Regions from separate parts of the Kitasatospora saccharophila genome, predicted to be linked through region 1. Evidence: riboswitches for the same ligand, from Rfam matches in the RefSeq annotation. Region 1 holds a riboswitch; the other holds the start of a gene.
The links. Region 1 has a riboswitch for glycine ahead of gcvT (glycine cleavage system aminomethyltransferase GcvT). Riboswitches for the same ligand answer to the same signal wherever they lie in the genome.
Positions count from the first base shown of each region.

Region 1 (7,787 bases):
CCGAGGCCATGCCGTTGCGCTCGATGCAGGGGATCTGGACCAGACCGCCGACCGGGTCGCAGGTGAGGCCGAGGTTGTGCTCGATGCCGATCTCGGCGGCGTTCTCGACCTGCTCGGGGCTGCCGCCGAGGACCTCGGCGAGGCCGCCCGCGGCCATCGAGCAGGCGGAGCCGACCTCGCCCTGGCAGCCGACCTCGGCGCCCGAGATCGAGGCGTTCTCCTTGAAGAGCATGCCGATCGCGCCCGCCGCCAGCAGGAAGCGGACGATGCCGTCTTCTTTCTCCCATTCGGGGGCCGCGCCCGGAACGATGAAGTTCAGGTAGTAGTGCAGGACCGCCGGGATGATGCCCGCCGCGCCGTTGGTGGGGGCGGTGACCACCCGGCGGCCGGAGGCGTTCTCCTCGTTGACGGCCATCGCGTAGAGGGTGACCCACTCCATCGCGTTGCCCGGGCCGATGCCCTCGGCGCGCAGCGCGCGGGCCGCGCTCGCGGCCCGGCGGCGGACCTTGAGGCCGCCCGGGAGGATGCCCTCGCGGGACATGCCGGCCGCCACGCACTCCTTCATGACGGCCCAGATCTCCAGCAGCCCGGCCCGGATCTCCGCCTCGGTGCGCCAGGCCTTCTCGTTTTCCAGCATCAGGCCGGAGATGGACAGGCCGGTCTCCCGGGTCAGCCGGAGCAGTTCCCCGCCGGTCCGGAACGGGTGCCGCAGCACGGTGTCGTCGGGCTTGATCCGGGCCTCGCCGAGGGCGTCCTCGTCGACCACGAAGCCGCCGCCGACCGAGTAGTAGGTCTTCTCCAGCAGCGTCTCGCCGGAGGCGTCGTACGCCCACAGGGCCATGCCGTTGGCGTGGTACGGGAGGGCCTTGCGGCGGTGCAGGACCAGGTCGTGGTCGGGGTCGAAGGGGATCTCGCGGCGGCCGAGCAGGCTGAGCCGCTTCTCGGCGCGGATCCGTTCGACGTCGAGGTCGGCGCGGTCGACGTCGACCGTGCGCGGGGAGTGGTTCTCCAGGCCGAGCAGGACGGCCTTGGGGGTGCCGTGGCCGTGCCCGGTGGCGCCGAGCGAGCCGTACAGCTCGGCCCGGACGGTGGCGACCCGCTCCAGCAGGCCCTCGGAGTCGAGGCGGCGGGCGAACATCCGGGCCGCGCGCATCGGGCCCACGGTGTGCGAGGAGGAGGGGCCGATGCCGATGGAGAAGAGGTCGAAGACGCTGATGGCCACGGGGTGACGTCCTTGTCCGGTCTCGTGGTGGTGCTGGGTCCCGTCTCGTGAACGGGGCGCGGCATGGAACGGGGCACCGCGCGCACGTCTTCCAGTGTGCGCGGTGCCCCGGGAAAGCTCGGGTGGGCCGCCGGTCGGGCGGCCGGACGAGCGGGGTCCTGCTTACAGCTCCGGGTAGAGCGGGTGCTTGGCGGCCAGCGCGGTCACCCGGGCCTTGAGGGCCTCGGCCTTGGCCTCGTCGAAGCCCGGCAGCAGGGCCTCGGCGATGACGTCGGCGACCTCGCGGAAGTCCTCGGCGCCGAAGCCGCGGGTGGCCAGCGCCGGGGTGCCGATGCGCAGGCCGGAGGTGACCATCGGCGGACGCGGGTCGTTCGGGACGGCGTTGCGGTTGACCGTGATGCCGACCTCGTGCAGGCGGTCCTCGGCGTCCTGGCCGTTGAGCTCGCTGTTGCGCAGGTCGACCAGCACCAGGTGCACGTCGGTGCCGCCGGACAGCACGGAGGCGCCGGAGGCGGCCACGTCGTCCTGGAGCAGGCGCTCGGCGAGGATCTTCGCGCCCTCCAGGGTGCGCTGCTGGCGCTCCTTGAAGCCCTCGGAGGCCGCGACCTTGAACGCGACGGCCTTGGCGGCGATCACGTGCTCCAGCGGGCCGCCCTGCTGGCCGGGGAAGACCGCGGAGTTGATCTTCTTGGCGTGCTCGGCCTTGGAGAGGATGACGCCGCCGCGCGGGCCGCCCAGGGTCTTGTGGGTGGTGGTGGTGACCACGTCCGCGTACGGCACCGGGGAGGGGTGCAGACCGGCGGCGACCAGGCCGGCGAAGTGCGCCATGTCGACCATCAGCAGGGCGCCGACCTCGTCCGCGACCCGGCGGAACTCGGCGAAGTCCAACTGGCGGGGGTAGGCGGACCAGCCGGCGATGATCAGCTTGGGCTGGTGCTCCTTGGCGAGGCGCTCGACCTCGGCCATGTCGACCTGGCCGGTCTTCTCGTCCACGTGGTAGGCCACCACGTTGTAGAGCTTGCCGGAGAAGTTGATCTTCATGCCGTGGGTCAGGTGACCGCCGTGGGCCAGGTTCAGGCCCAGGATGGTGTCGCCCGGCTGGATCAGCGCGAACATCGCCGCGGCGTTCGCCTGCGCGCCGGAGTGCGGCTGCACGTTGGCGTGCTCGGCGCCGAACAGCTCCTTGATCCGGTCGATGGCGATCTGCTCGACCACGTCGACGTGCTCGCAGCCGCCGTAGTAGCGGCGGCCGGGGTAGCCCTCGGCGTACTTGTTGGTGAGCACCGAGCCCTGGGCCTCCATGACCGCCACCGGGGCGAAGTTCTCGGAGGCGATCATTTCCAGGGTGGTCTGCTGGCGGTGCAGCTCGGCGTCGACCGCGGCGGCGATCTCCGGGTCGAGCGCGTGGAGGGACTGGTTGAGGACCGTCATGAGGGGGTCTCCCGGTCAGGCGCCGGTGAAGGCGGTGTAGCCGTCGGCGTCGAGCAGCTCGTCGGTCGCCTCGACCCGGACCTTGAACAGCCAACCGCCCGCGAAGGGCTCCGAGTTGACCAGGGCCGGCTCGTCGATGACGGCCTGGTTGACCTCGGTGACCTCGCCGGTGGCGGGGGAGTAGAGGTCGCTGACCGACTTGGTGGACTCAAGCTCGCCACAGGTCTCACCCGCGGTGACGGTGTCACCCACCGCCGGGAGCTGGACGTAGACGATGTCGCCGAGGGCGTCGGCCGCGTGCGCGGTGATGCCGACCGTCGACACCCCGTCCACGGCGGCGGTCAGCCACTCGTGCTCCTTGGTGTACTGCAGGTGCGTGGGGTTGCTCATGGCGTCATTCTCCAGGATCGCGGGAGGGGAGGGCGCGGCCGTCCGCTGTGCGGACGAACCGGAAGAGGACTTCCAGGGGTCAGCGGCGCGGGGTCAGCGGGCGCGCTTGTAGAACGGCAGGGCGACGACCTCGACCGGCTCGGCCCTGCCCCGGACGTCCACCGCGACGGCGGTGCCCGGCTCGGCGTGCGCGGCGTCCACGTACGCGATGGCGATCGGCTTGCCCAGGGTCGGGGACGGCGCGCCGGAGGTGATCCGGCCGATCGCGGCGCCCTCGGCGTCCACCACCGCGTACTCGGCGCGCGGGACGCGCTTGCCCTCGGAGACCAGGCCGACCAGCTTGCGCGGGGGGGCGCTCTCGGCCGCGGCGGCGGCCTCCTCCAGGGCCTTGCGGCCGACGAAGGCGCCGCCGTTGGTGGTCTTGTCGAAGCGCACCACCCGGCCCAGGCCGGCGTCGAACGGGGTCAGGTCGGTGGACAGCTCGTGCCCGTACAGCGGCATGCCCGCCTCCAGGCGCAGCGTGTCGCGGCAGGACAGGCCGCACGGGACCAGGCCCTCGGCGGTGCCGGCCTCGGTCAGCGCCGTCCACAGGTGCGCGGCGTCGGCGGGGGCGCAGAACACCTCGAAGCCGTCCTCGCCGGTGTAGCCGGTGCGGGCCAGCCAGACCCGGCGGTCGGCCACGGTGGCCGGCAGCAGGGCGTAGTACTTGAGGCCGGGCAGGTCGGCGTCGGTCAGCTTGGCCAGGATGCCGTTCGCCTCCGGGCCCTGGACGGCGAGCAGCGCGTAGGCGTCCCGGTCGTCGCGGACGGTGGCGTCGAAGCCGGCCGCGCGCTCGGTCAGCGCGTCCAGCACCACCTGGGCGTTGGAGGCGTTGGCGACCACCAGGTACTCGTCCTCGGCGGTGCGGTAGACGATCAGGTCGTCCAGGATGCCGCCGTCCTCGCGGCAGATCATCGTGTAGCGGGCGCGCAGCACGCCGAGCGCGGAGATGAAGCCGACCAGGGCGTGGTCCAGCAGCTCGCCGGCCTGCGGGCCGGAGACGGTGATCTCGCCCATGTGCGAGAGGTCGAACAGGCCCGCCCGGGTGCGGACGGCGAGGTGCTCCTCGCGCTCGCTGCCGTAGCGCAGCGGCATGTCCCAGCCGGCGAAGTCGGTCATGGTGGCGCCGAGCGAGCGGTGCAGCGCGTCGAGCGCGGTCAGGCGGAGGGACACGACAGGACTCCCGGGATCTGGAAACGGGCAGGCTGGGGCGAATCTCCCCATCTGTCGTCGAACCTGAGAGCTTCACCGCCTTCCAACAGGATGGCGGCTTGCACCGTGGGTGGGCGCACGGCGCGGCCGTGTCCACTTTCCAGATCTGCCTCGCCCGGGCGGTAGGGGTGCCTGAGAGATTCCGGGGAGGACTTGCTCCTTCGGCGCCGGTCGCGGCCCAGCGGGCCGTTCCGGCTCTCCCGCGCGGGTTCGAGCGGCCGGTATGAAGTTTGACTTCGAGCGGGCCCATCATGGCACGCCCGGGGCCGCGCGCGGGAGAGGGGTCCGATCACCGGCGCACCCGGGCACCGCGCCGGTGCGCCGGGCCGCCGCACCGGTGCGCCCCCGCGCGCCGCTAACCTGATCGCAACTGCTGACGTGGAGGGGCGACATGGGGTTCCCGCTGGGTGGGGTGCCGGAGGGCGGGGCCTGGCCGGCCAACGAGCTGGAGCGGGTGCTGACGGCCGCGCTCGGCGACCCCGGGGCGACGCCCCGGGTGATCGAGGTGCTGGCCCGCAGCCAGGTGTGGATCCCGCTGCCGTCCGGCACCGCGCCGGACGCCGAGGCGCTGGACCTGCCGACGCTGGAGCTGGCCGGCGCCCCCTACGTGCCGGTGTACTCCTCGCAGGAGCAGTACCTCCGGCACTGCCCGGGCATCCCGTTCGCGATCGCCCCGATGTGGGAGTTCGCCCGCGGGCTGCCGCTGGGCATCGGCATCGCGGTCAACCCGGAGGCGCCGGTGGGCATCCCGGTGCCGCCGGAGGGCGTGGGCGAGCTGCGGCGCGGGCCGCGCGGCGAGGAGTGGGAGGCGCAGGGCGTCACCGAGGGTGCCCGGGTGGCGCTCAAGGAGCCCGAGCCGCACCAGGAGCCGTTCGCCTTCCTGGCCGCCGCGACCGGCGAACTCATGGGCCTGCCGGGCGTGTTGACGGCCCGTCGGGCGCTGGCCCGGGTGGAGGGCGAGCCGACCCTGCTGTACGTCGGCGTGCAGCTGGACCCGGCGGCCCCCGCCGACCCGGCCGAGGTGAACACCGCGCTCGGCCGGGCGCTCGGAACCGCGCCGCCGAGCTGGGGCGTCCACCTGGTGCTGCTCGACCTGGTCGCGGATCCGGTGGTGGACTGGCTGCTGGGGCGGGTACAGCCCTTCTACGTGCGTCCGTGACCGCTGCCGGTCCGCCGGCCCGGTCGGCCGCGCGCGGTACGGCGGCATGACGACCGTCGGGTGCGCCCCATAGGGTTGCCCCGGCACACCGGAGCACGGTGGCGAGCGGACGAGAGAGTAGGGCGGCGACGTGACGGGAGCAGCCGGCGACCCGGGGGCGGTCGAGCACGCCCTCGCAGCGGTCGCACCGGAGCGCTGGGAGGCGTACGAGGGCCTGCTGCGCGCCCTGGCCGGCGGGCAGGTCTGGATGCTGCTGTGGCACGGCAGCCCCGGCAGTCCGGACGCCCAGTACGGGAACATGGACATCGGCGGCCACGGCTACGCGCCCTGCGCGACCTCCCCGGCCCAGCTCGCGGCCAGCGGCTGGACGCGGGCCCACGAGGTGGTCTCCGGGCCGGAGATCGCCGCCTCGCTGTACCGGTCGCGCTGGGGCCTGTGGCTCGACCCGCACCGCCCCGGCGGCGGCGTCGGCGTGCCCTGGGCCGACCTGCGGCGGATCGCGCTCGGCCTGGACCGGATGCCCGCCGGGCCGCTGCGGATCTCCGAACCCCCGGGCCTGGCCGCGCAGTTCTTCGCCGTGCTGGAGCAACAGGCGGGCGAGGTGCGGCCGTTGCGCTCGCTGCGCCGGGCCTGGGTCCAACCCGTGCTGGGCGAGGCGTACTTGGCGATCGGGCTCGACCTGTACGACACCTCGCCGCCGGCCGTGGAGGCGGCCCGGGCGCTGGTGCAGCGGGCCGCCGCGCAGGCGCCCGAGGGGCCCGGCGTGTCCACCGTGATGATGGCCGACGAGTTCGACCCGGTGGCGATGTGGATGTGGGCCAACGCCCGCCCGTTCTTCGACCGGCAGGGCCCTGCGCAGGCCCACCCGACCGGCTTCGGTTACGCAGCGCAACCGCCGGCCGGGCCCACCCAGGGGTGGCCGCAGGCCCCCTGGCCGGGCTACCCGGGCCGTTGAACCTACCCTGACGCTCTACCCGAAAACCCCCGCCCCGGTCTTTTCTCCGGTCGGCGGGGGTTTTTTGCCAGCTTTTGCCAGCTCATGATCTACGCGCGAAACCCCTTGTGCCACCTGGCGTTTTCCCGTCAGTGGCGGGGTACCGCCAGTGCTCCTCTTGACGGACACGTAACAGCTGTGTGAAGAGCGATATGCGACCCGGACGATCTTGCATGCCAACAGATCACAGTTAGGCATCCTTCGTGATCGAGGTCTTCCGCCCGACGCTCCCCATGACGGAGAGTGCTGCGCAATGCGGAGCGCGGCGCCTTCGACCGGAGGCGGGCGCGCCACCGCCGGCACCAGAACCGCCCGGGGCACCGCCCCGCACGGGCACCCGGCAAGCCTGCTGTCCCGGCTCCACCCGTTCGTGTCGTCCGCACCACCCGCACCACGCACTGCCTGCTCACCACGCACTGCCTGCTCACCACGCACTGCCTGCTCACCACGCACCGCCTGCTCTTCACGCACCGCACCGCACCGCAGCACGCACCGCAGTCCGCAGCACCGCCCCCCGCGCACGGCACCGTCGGCCCACCACGGCCCGGCGGTGTCCGGGGCACCCGCACACCCGCAGCACGGCACGCCGGCACCACCGCACCTGCCCCAGGCAACTCCGCACCGCACGCGACTCCGTAGACCGGCCACCGCCGGCGAGGGGGACGGAACGACTCATGACCACACCCATCGACACCTCCGGCCCGGCGGCCGGCGAGCAGCCCGACGCTGCGTCAACTCCGGCTCCGGCCAAGCAGATCGAAGGCCGCTCGCCGGGGCGCATCGCCTGGAGCCGGCTCAAGCGCGACAAGGTCGCGCTGGCCGGCGGCGCCGTCGTGGTCCTGCTGGTGCTGGCGGCGGTCCTCGCCCCGGTGCTCACCGCACTGTTCGGGCACCCGGTCGACGAGCCGCACCCGGACCAGATCGACCCGGACCTGCAGATCCCCAAGGGCGCGTTCGGCGGCATCAGCAGCGAGTTCCTGCTGGGCGTCGACACCCCGTTCGGCCGCGACGTGTTCTCCCGGGTCCTCTACGGCGCGCAGATCTCGCTGCTGGTGGCGCTCGGCGCGGCCGTGCTGTCGGTCACCATCGGCGTGGTGATGGGCGTCATGGCCGGCTACTTCGGCGGCTGGGTCGACTCGGTGATCAGCCGGATCATGGACGTCCTGCTGGCCTTCCCGCAGCTGCTGTTCAGCATCGCGCTGGTCTCGGTGATGCCCACCTCCGCCTTCGGCATCCCGGACAAGTGGCTGCGCGTCGCCGTCCTGGCCGTGGTGATCGGCTTCTTCGGCTGGCCCTACATCGGACGCATCGTCCGCGGCCAGGCCATGTCGCTGCGCGAA
Region 1 covers NZ_BAAANS010000021.1:47,973-55,759, reverse strand. Annotated here, with positions in the region: gene ABD345_RS17070 (L-serine ammonia-lyase) at 1-1,222, opposite strand, end outside; gene ABD345_RS17065 (serine hydroxymethyltransferase) at 1,385-2,653, opposite strand; gene gcvH (glycine cleavage system protein GcvH) at 2,669-3,043, opposite strand; gene gcvT (glycine cleavage system aminomethyltransferase GcvT) at 3,137-4,306, opposite strand; glycine riboswitch at 4,297-4,404, opposite strand; glycine riboswitch at 4,405-4,507, opposite strand; gene ABD345_RS17050 (enhanced serine sensitivity protein SseB) at 4,686-5,453, shown strand; gene ABD345_RS17045 (enhanced serine sensitivity protein SseB C-terminal domain-containing protein) at 5,584-6,408, shown strand; gene ABD345_RS17040 (ABC transporter permease) at 7,122-7,787, shown strand, end outside.

Region 2 (7,787 bases), on a different contig from region 1:
CGCTGCGCCGGGCCGGGTTGACCACGGTGGCGGACCTGGCGGAGGCCGGGTTCGAGGAACTGGTCGGGCTGCTCGGGAAGGCGCACGGCGCGGGCGTGTTCCAGATGGCGATCGGCTGGGACGAGCGGCCGGTGGTGCCGGACCGGGACGCCAAGTCGGTGTCGGTGGAGGACACCTTCGAGGTCGACCTCGCCGACCGGGAGCGGATCCTGCAGGAGATCGAGCAGCTCGCCGCGAGGTGCGTGCGCCGGCTGCGGGCGGCCGGGCGCTCCGGGCGGACGGTGGTGCTGAAGGTCCGCCGGTTCGACTTCTCCACGCTGACCCGCTCCGAGACGCTGCGCGGGCCGACGGACGACGAGGAGGTGGTCGCGGCGACGGCGCGCCGACTGGCGACGCAGGTCGACGTGACGGGCGGGGTGCGGCTGCTGGGCGTCGGCGTGGCCCAGCTCGCGGACTACACCCAGGAGGACCTGTTCGCCCAACTGGAGCGGGAGGAACGGGAGTCGGGCACGGCGGCGGTGGTCGAGGAGACGGTCGAGGAGGTGGTGCGGGTCGACCCGGCGGCTCGCCGCTGGTGGCCCGGGCAGGACGTGACGCACCGCGAGTTCGGGCCCGGCTGGGTGCAGGGCAGCGGGGTCGGGCGGGTGACGGTGCGCTTCGAGACGCCGTACTCGGGGGTGGGCCGGGTCCGGACGTTCGCGGTGGGCGACGAGGAGCTGGAGGCTTCGGGGGCGCTGCCGCTCAGGTCTCCGGCGGGGGAGGGGACCGGGTGAACGCGGTGGCGGGGGGCGGTTCCCCGCGGTGCCGGGGCGGGTGGACAGCACGGGTCCCCCGCACCGATGCCCTTGGTGCGGGGGACCCGTGGCTGCTCGCGTGTGTCCAGGACGCGAGGGACGCCGTCAGGCGTCGGTCTTGGTGAGGGCCGGGGCGGCCTGCTCGGCGGGGAGGACGGGGGCGGGCCGGCCGGCGCGGATGGCGAACGGGACGGCGGCGGCGACCAGGCACATCGCGCCGGCCACCCAGAAGGCGTTCTGGTAGGCGCCCTCGGTGGGCAGCTGCACGGGGAGCGGCAGCTTGAGGGTGTTGCCGGTGAGGATCGCGCTCATCACGGCGGTGCCGATCGCGCCGCCGACGGTGCGCAGCACGGCGTTCATGCCGTTGGCGATGCCGGACTGCTCGGCGGGGACGGCGCCGTTGATGTAGGCGGGCATCGCGGCGTAGGCCAGGCCGACGCCGAGGCCGAAGACCGCGGAGGAGAAGTAGAGGTCGAACTCGGCGCCGTGGCGCAGCGCCAGGTAGGCCATCGAGACGGCGCCGAGGAAGCCGCCGAGGACCAGCGGGAGGCGGGGGCCGCGGCGGGCGATCAGCAGGGCGCCGAGCGGGGCGGCGACCATCGAGCCGATCGCGGAGGGCAGCAGCATGACGCCGGCGTGCAGGACGGTGGCGGTGAAGCCGTAGTGGGCGAGCTGCTCCGGGGTCTGCGCGAAGTTGCTGATCACCATGAACGAGCCGTACATGCCGAAGCCGATCAGCAGGCCGGAGAGGTTGGTGAAGGCGACGGCGGGGCGGGCCATCATCGACAGGTCGACCAGCGGGTGGGCGACCTTGGACTCGACGAGCAGCCAGACCAGGGCGATCACCGCGGCGGCGGCGAACAGGCCGAGGGTGCGGGTGGACGTCCAGCCCCAGTGGTTGCCCTGGCTGACGGCGATCAGCAGGGCGGAGAGCCAGCCGGCCAGGGTGAGCGCGCCGAGCGGGTCGGCGCCGCCCTCCTTGTCGGTGACCGGGTCGGCGGGCACCCGCAGGACGACCAGGGCGACGGCGACCAGGCCGAAGACCAGGCCCATCCAGAAGATCGACTTGTAGCTCCAGTGCTCCAGCAGCAGGCCGGTGGCGACCAGGCCGAGGCCGGAGCCGACGCCCATCGAGGCGGAGATCGCGGCGACGCCGCCGGTGACCCTGTGCCGGGGCAGCTCGTCGCGGACGATGCTGATCGCCAGCGGCAGCACGCCGCCGCCCGCGCCCTGCAGCACCCGGGCCACCACCAGCCAGGTGAAGGAGTGGGTGCCCACCGCGAGGGCGGAGCCGAGCACCAGGCCGGCCAGCGAGACCAGCAGCATGGGCTTGCGGCCGCGCAGGTCGCCGAAGCGGCCCAGCAGCGGGGTGAGGACCGCGGCGGACAGCAGGTTGGCGGTCATCAGCCAGGTGACGCTGGAGCCCGAGACGTTCAGCTCGCGGGCCAGGCCCGGCAGGATCGGGACGACCGCGGTCTGCACCACGCTGAACGCCAGCATGGCCAGGATCAGGGCGGGCAGGACCCGGGCGCTGGTGGGCTCGCTGGCCGTGGGGGCGGGCTGTGGTGCCTCACTCACGGGGACTCCTCCGACAGGTTGCTTCAGACAGGCGATAGTGCATGAACTGAAGTAACGATGTCGGGAGATGCTTCAGCATGTCAAATATCGATTGGTGAAGTTTTGGCAAAGCGCCCGGCCCCGGCCCGCCGGAGCGGACCGGGGCCGGGGCCGGGCGACCGGGGCGCCGTCAGGAACGCAGCGGCTCCGGACGGGTGTGCTCCGGGCCGCCGTTCGCGGCGGCCTGCTGGGCCCGGGCCGCCGTCGGCGACTGCGGCTGCGCGTTCCACGGCTGGCGCTGCTGCGGCGCCTCGCCGTCCCCGCCCGCACCGGAGGTCGCGTCGTGCACCTCCACCTGCTCGCGGCGCAGCTCCTCGCGGACCACCTCCTCCTCGGTGTACCGCTCCACCACCAGGCGCACCCGCTCGATCGGCGCCAGGTACTTGCGCACCACCGGGCGCTCCTCGTGCAGGGTGACCTCCTCGACCGCCTCGGCGATCTCCTGCTCGCTCAGCGCCGCCCGCTCCGCGTCCGACACCGGGATCCGCTCCACCCGCACCCGCTCGCGCACCACCGGCACCCGGCGCTCCACCTGCTCGGTGGTCACGTACTTGCGCAGCCGGGTGGTGCCCACCTCGTGCCACTCGGTGCTGATGTCGATCCGCTCCTCGCGGCAGGTGATCTCCACCGGCGCGGTCGGCTCCACCGCCGCCCGGCCCTCGGGCTGGGCCTGGTGGGGTTGCGACTGCGACTGGGACTGTTGGGCGTCCTGCCGGGTCGGCGCGGGCGCCGCCTTCGCCGTCGTGAAGGCGGCCGGGGCGGGGGCGGCGGTGGCAGCGGCGGCGGCCGGATCCGCGGCGGCGGGCGCGGGCGCGGGCGCGGGGGCCGGGGCCGGGGCGGGTGAGGGGGAGGAGGCGAGGGTGCCGAAATCGCGGTCCACCGCGGGCTCCTGGCGCTGGTGCTCCTTCGCCCCCGCTCCGGCCGCTCCGGCCGCTCCGGCCTCCGCCGCCTTCGCCGCCGGGGCCGCGGGCTCCGAGCCGGCGTCGCCGCCGGTGTCCAGCCCGTAGTAGCGGTACAGCTGCAACTCCTGGGCGGGCGAGAGGTGCTGGCCCACGCCGAAGTCCGGGGACTCCTTGATCAGCGACTTGTCGTACGGGACGCGCAACTCGTCGCCCGCGAACTCGCTGGTGGTCAGCGGGACGAAGGCGTCCCGGCCGAAGATCCCCGTGCGGACGGCCGCCCACTCCGGCTCGCCGGTGGCGTCGTCCAGGTACACCTCGTCGACCGTGCCGATCTTGTCACCGTTCCGGTCGACCGCCTTGTGCCCGATCAGGTCGCGCGGATCGATATCGGTCTGCACGCTGTCCTCCAGTCCTGCCGCTCCTCAGGGATGTCCGGGAGGCGGTCGGAGGAGCCTGCCGGGCCGCCACTTCACACCAAACGTCACGTAACGGACGGCGGCACTCCGGACACCGCCGTCCGGGGCAGATCACAGGGCCGCACCGGTGATCCCCGAGGCCCGCGCTGGTAACCTCGGAGGCGACCGCCGAGCCCGCTCGGGAGAGTCCCGACCCCGCCGGACAGGGGGGTGCGGGACGCCGAAGGAGCAACCCCTCCCCGGAATCTCTCAGGCATCCGTACCGAGCGAGAACAGGTCACTCTGGAAAGCAGGGCAGGACCGTCGGCACCGGAGCCGGCCGTCCCCGCCCTCGCCGACGGTGCAAGCCGTCCGGGCCCCGGCCCGGACGCGTGAAGCTCTCAGGTACCGATGACAGAGGGGGAGGCTGACGGGTTCGCCCGCGCGCCCGGCTTCCACGGCAGTCGGTCGGCGTGCGTACCACCGCCGGTCCGCGACCAGGAGGCCCGACCCCCATGAACGCCCAGCCGACGCTCAGCGACCTTGAGCAGGCCAGCCCCTTCGAGCACCGCCACATCGGCCCCGACAGCGACGCCCAGCAGAAGATGCTGGCCCAGGTCGGCTACGCCTCCCTGGACGAGCTGTCCGACGCCGCCGTCCCCGACGCCATCCGCAGCCTCACCGCGCTCGGCCTGCCCGCCGGCCGCAGCGAGGCCCAGGTGCTCGCCGAACTGCGCGAGCTGGCCGGCCGCAACCAGGTCCTCACCTCGATGATCGGCCTCGGCTACTACGGCACCTTCACCCCGCCGGTCATCCTGCGCAACGTGCTGGAGAACCCGGCCTGGTACACCGCCTACACCCCGTACCAGCCCGAGATCTCGCAGGGCCGCCTGGAGGCGCTGCTCAACTTCCAGACCGCGGTCGCCGACCTGACCGGCCTGGACACCTCCGGCTCCTCGCTGCTCGACGAGGGCACCGCCGCCGCCGAGGCGATGGCCCTGGCCCGGCGCGTCACCAAGAACAAGCCCGGCGTCTTCCTGGTCGACGCGGACACCCTGCCGCAGACCGTCGCCGTGATCGAGACCCGCGCCGAACCGACCGGCGTCGAGGTCGTCACCGCCGACCTCTCGAACGGCATCCCCGCCGAGATCGCCGAGCGCGGCGTCTTCGGCGTGCTGCTCCAGTACCCGGGCGCCTCCGGCGCGGTGCGGGAGATCAAGCCCGTCATCGACCAGGCCCACGGGCTCGGCGCCGTCGTCGCCGTCGCCGCCGACCTGCTCGCCCTCACCCTGCTGCGCTCGCCCGGCGAGCTCGGCGCCGACATCGCCTGCGGCACCTCGCAGCGCTTCGGCGTCCCGATGGGCTTCGGCGGCCCGCACGCCGGCTACCTCGCCGTCCGCGCCGAGTACGCCCGCAACCTGCCCGGCCGCCTGGTCGGGGTCTCGGTCGACGCCGACGGCAACCGCGCCTACCGGCTCGCCCTGCAGACCCGCGAGCAGCACATCCGCCGCGAGAAGGCCACCTCCAACATCTGCACCGCCCAGGTGCTGCTCGCCGTGATGGCCTCCATGTACGCCGTCTACCACGGCCCCGACGGCCTCGCCGACATCGCCCGCCGCACCCACCGCTACGCCGCCGCGCTCGCCGCCGGCCTGCGCGCGGGCGGCGTCGAACTCGCCCACGACGCCTTCTTCGACACCGTCACCGCGGTCGTCCCCGGCCGGGCCGACCAGGTCGTGGCCGCGGCGCTGGCCGGCGGCGTCAACGTCCACAAGGTCGACGGCGACCGGGTCTCGGTCTCCTGCGACGAGACCACCACCCGCGAGCACCTGGCGGCCGTGTTCGCCGCGTTCGGGGTCACGGCGGAGATCGCCGAGGACGCGGACGCGCTGCCCGCCGAGCTGCTGCGCGAGGACGAGTACCTCACCCACCCGGTCTTCCACAGCCACCGCTCCGAGACCGCCATGCTGCGCTACCTTCGCCGGCTCTCCGACCGCGACTACGCGCTCGACCGCGGCATGATCCCGCTGGGCTCCTGCACCATGAAGCTCAACGCGACCACCGAGATGGAGCCGATCACCTGGCCCGAGTTCGGGCAGCTGCACCCGTTCGCCCCGGTCGAGCAGGCCGAGGGCTACCTGACGCTGATCCGCGGGCTGGAGCAGCAGCTGGTGGAGGTCACCGGCTACGACGCGGTGTCGATCCAGCCGAACGCGGGCTCGCAGGGCGAGCTGGCCGGCCTGCTGGCCGTCCGGGCGTACCACCGGGCCAACGGCGACACCCAGCGCGACGTCTGCCTGATCCCGTCCTCCGCGCACGGCACCAACGCGGCCTCGGCGGCGATGGCCGGCATGCGGGTCGTCGTGGTCAAGACGCTCACCGACGGCGACGTGGACGTCGAGGACCTGAAGGCCAAGATCGAGCAGCACCGCGAGCAGCTGGCCGTGCTGATGGTCACCTACCCGTCCACCCACGGCGTGTTCGAGACCGAGATCACCCGGATCTGCGAACTCGTCCACGAGGCCGGCGGCCAGGTGTACGTCGACGGCGCCAACCTCAACGCGCTGGTCGGCCTCGCCAAGCCCGGCAAGTTCGGGGCGGACGTCTCGCACCTCAACCTGCACAAGACCTTCTGCATCCCGCACGGCGGCGGCGGCCCCGGCGTCGGCCCGGTCGCGGTGCGCTCGCACCTCGCGCCGTACCTGCCCAACCACCCGCTGCAGGCCGAGGCCGGCCCCGCGACCGGCGTCGGGCCGATCTCGGCCGCGCCCTGGGGCTCGGCGGCGATCCTGCCGATCTCCTGGTCGTACGTCCGCCTGATGGGCGGCGAGGGCCTCAAGCGCGCCACCCAGGTGGCCGTGCTCAACGCCAACTACATCGCCAAGCGGCTGGCCCCGCACTACCCCGTGCTCTACACCGGCCCCGGCGGGCTGGTCGCGCACGAGTGCATCATCGACCTGCGGCCGCTCAGCAAGGAGACCGGCGTCAGCGTCGACGACATCGCCAAGCGGCTCATCGACTACGGCTTCCACGCGCCGACCATGTCGTTCCCGGTCGCCGGGACGCTGATGATCGAGCCGACCGAGTCCGAGGACCTGCACGAGATCGACCGCTTCTGCGAGGCGATGATCGCGATCCGCGGCGAGATCGAGAAGGTCGGCGCGGGCGAGTGGGCGGCGGACGACAACCCGCTGCGCAACGCCCCGCACACCGCGGCGATGCTGGCCGGCGAGTGGGCGCACCCGTACACCCGCGAGGAGGCGGTCTTCCCGGCGGGCGTCAACCCGGCGGACAAGTACTGGCCGGCGGTGCGGCGCATCGACGGCGCGTACGGCGACCGGAACCTGGTCTGCTCCTGCCCGCCGCTGGACGAGTACGACGCGTAGCCGCGCAGCGGAAGCCGCCCGCCGAGGGGAGTTCTCTCGGTCGGGCGGCTTCCGCGTGTGCCCTGCCGCCGCGCGCAGTTCCCCGCGCCCCTGGCGGGGCGGGGGAGGCACGCCTTCGGCGGGAGAGGGGGAGGGGACGGAGAAGCCGCCCGACCGGGGGGAGTTCTCTCGGGGAGGGCGGCTTCCGTGGTGCGCGGTTCCTCGCGCCCCGGTGGGGCGGAGCGTCAGGAGTAGACCGGGCCGGTGAACTTCTCGCCGGGGCCGGAGCCGGGGGCGTCGGGGATGAGGGAGGCCTCGCGGAAGGCGAGCTGGAGGGAGCGGAGGCCGTCGCGGAGGGGGGCGGCGTGGAAGTTGGAGATCTCGGGGGCTCCGGCGGTGACCAGGCCGGCCAGGGCGGTGATCAGCTTGCGGGCCTCGTCGAGGTCCTTGTCGGCCTCGCCGCCCTCGGCGAGGCCGCACTTGACGGCGGCGGCGCTCATCAGGTGGACGGCGACGGTGGTGATCACCTCGACGGCGGGGACCTCGGCGATGTCGCGGGTCAGGTCGTCGAAGCCGAGGGCCTGCTCGGACTCGTGCGCGTGGTCGGGCTGGCTGGTCAAGGTGTCACTCCGAGGGGCTGGGGCGAAAGCGCGGTACGGAAGGAGCGTACAAGGCGGGCGGGAGGGGGCCGGTGGCGCCGGTCGGGCGGGCCGG
Region 2 covers NZ_BAAANS010000040.1:66,582-74,368, reverse strand. Annotated here, with positions in the region: gene ABD345_RS26535 (DNA polymerase IV) at 1-773, shown strand, start outside; gene ABD345_RS26530 (MFS transporter) at 900-2,372, opposite strand; gene ABD345_RS26525 (PRC and DUF2382 domain-containing protein) at 2,542-3,711, opposite strand; glycine riboswitch at 3,899-4,004, shown strand; glycine riboswitch at 4,007-4,133, shown strand; gene gcvP (aminomethyl-transferring glycine dehydrogenase) at 4,224-7,094, shown strand; gene ABD345_RS26515 (DUF1844 domain-containing protein) at 7,319-7,693, opposite strand.
Region 2: linked by a shared signal. The riboswitch ahead of gcvP (aminomethyl-transferring glycine dehydrogenase) and the one ahead of gcvT (glycine cleavage system aminomethyltransferase GcvT) in region 1 are both predicted to bind glycine.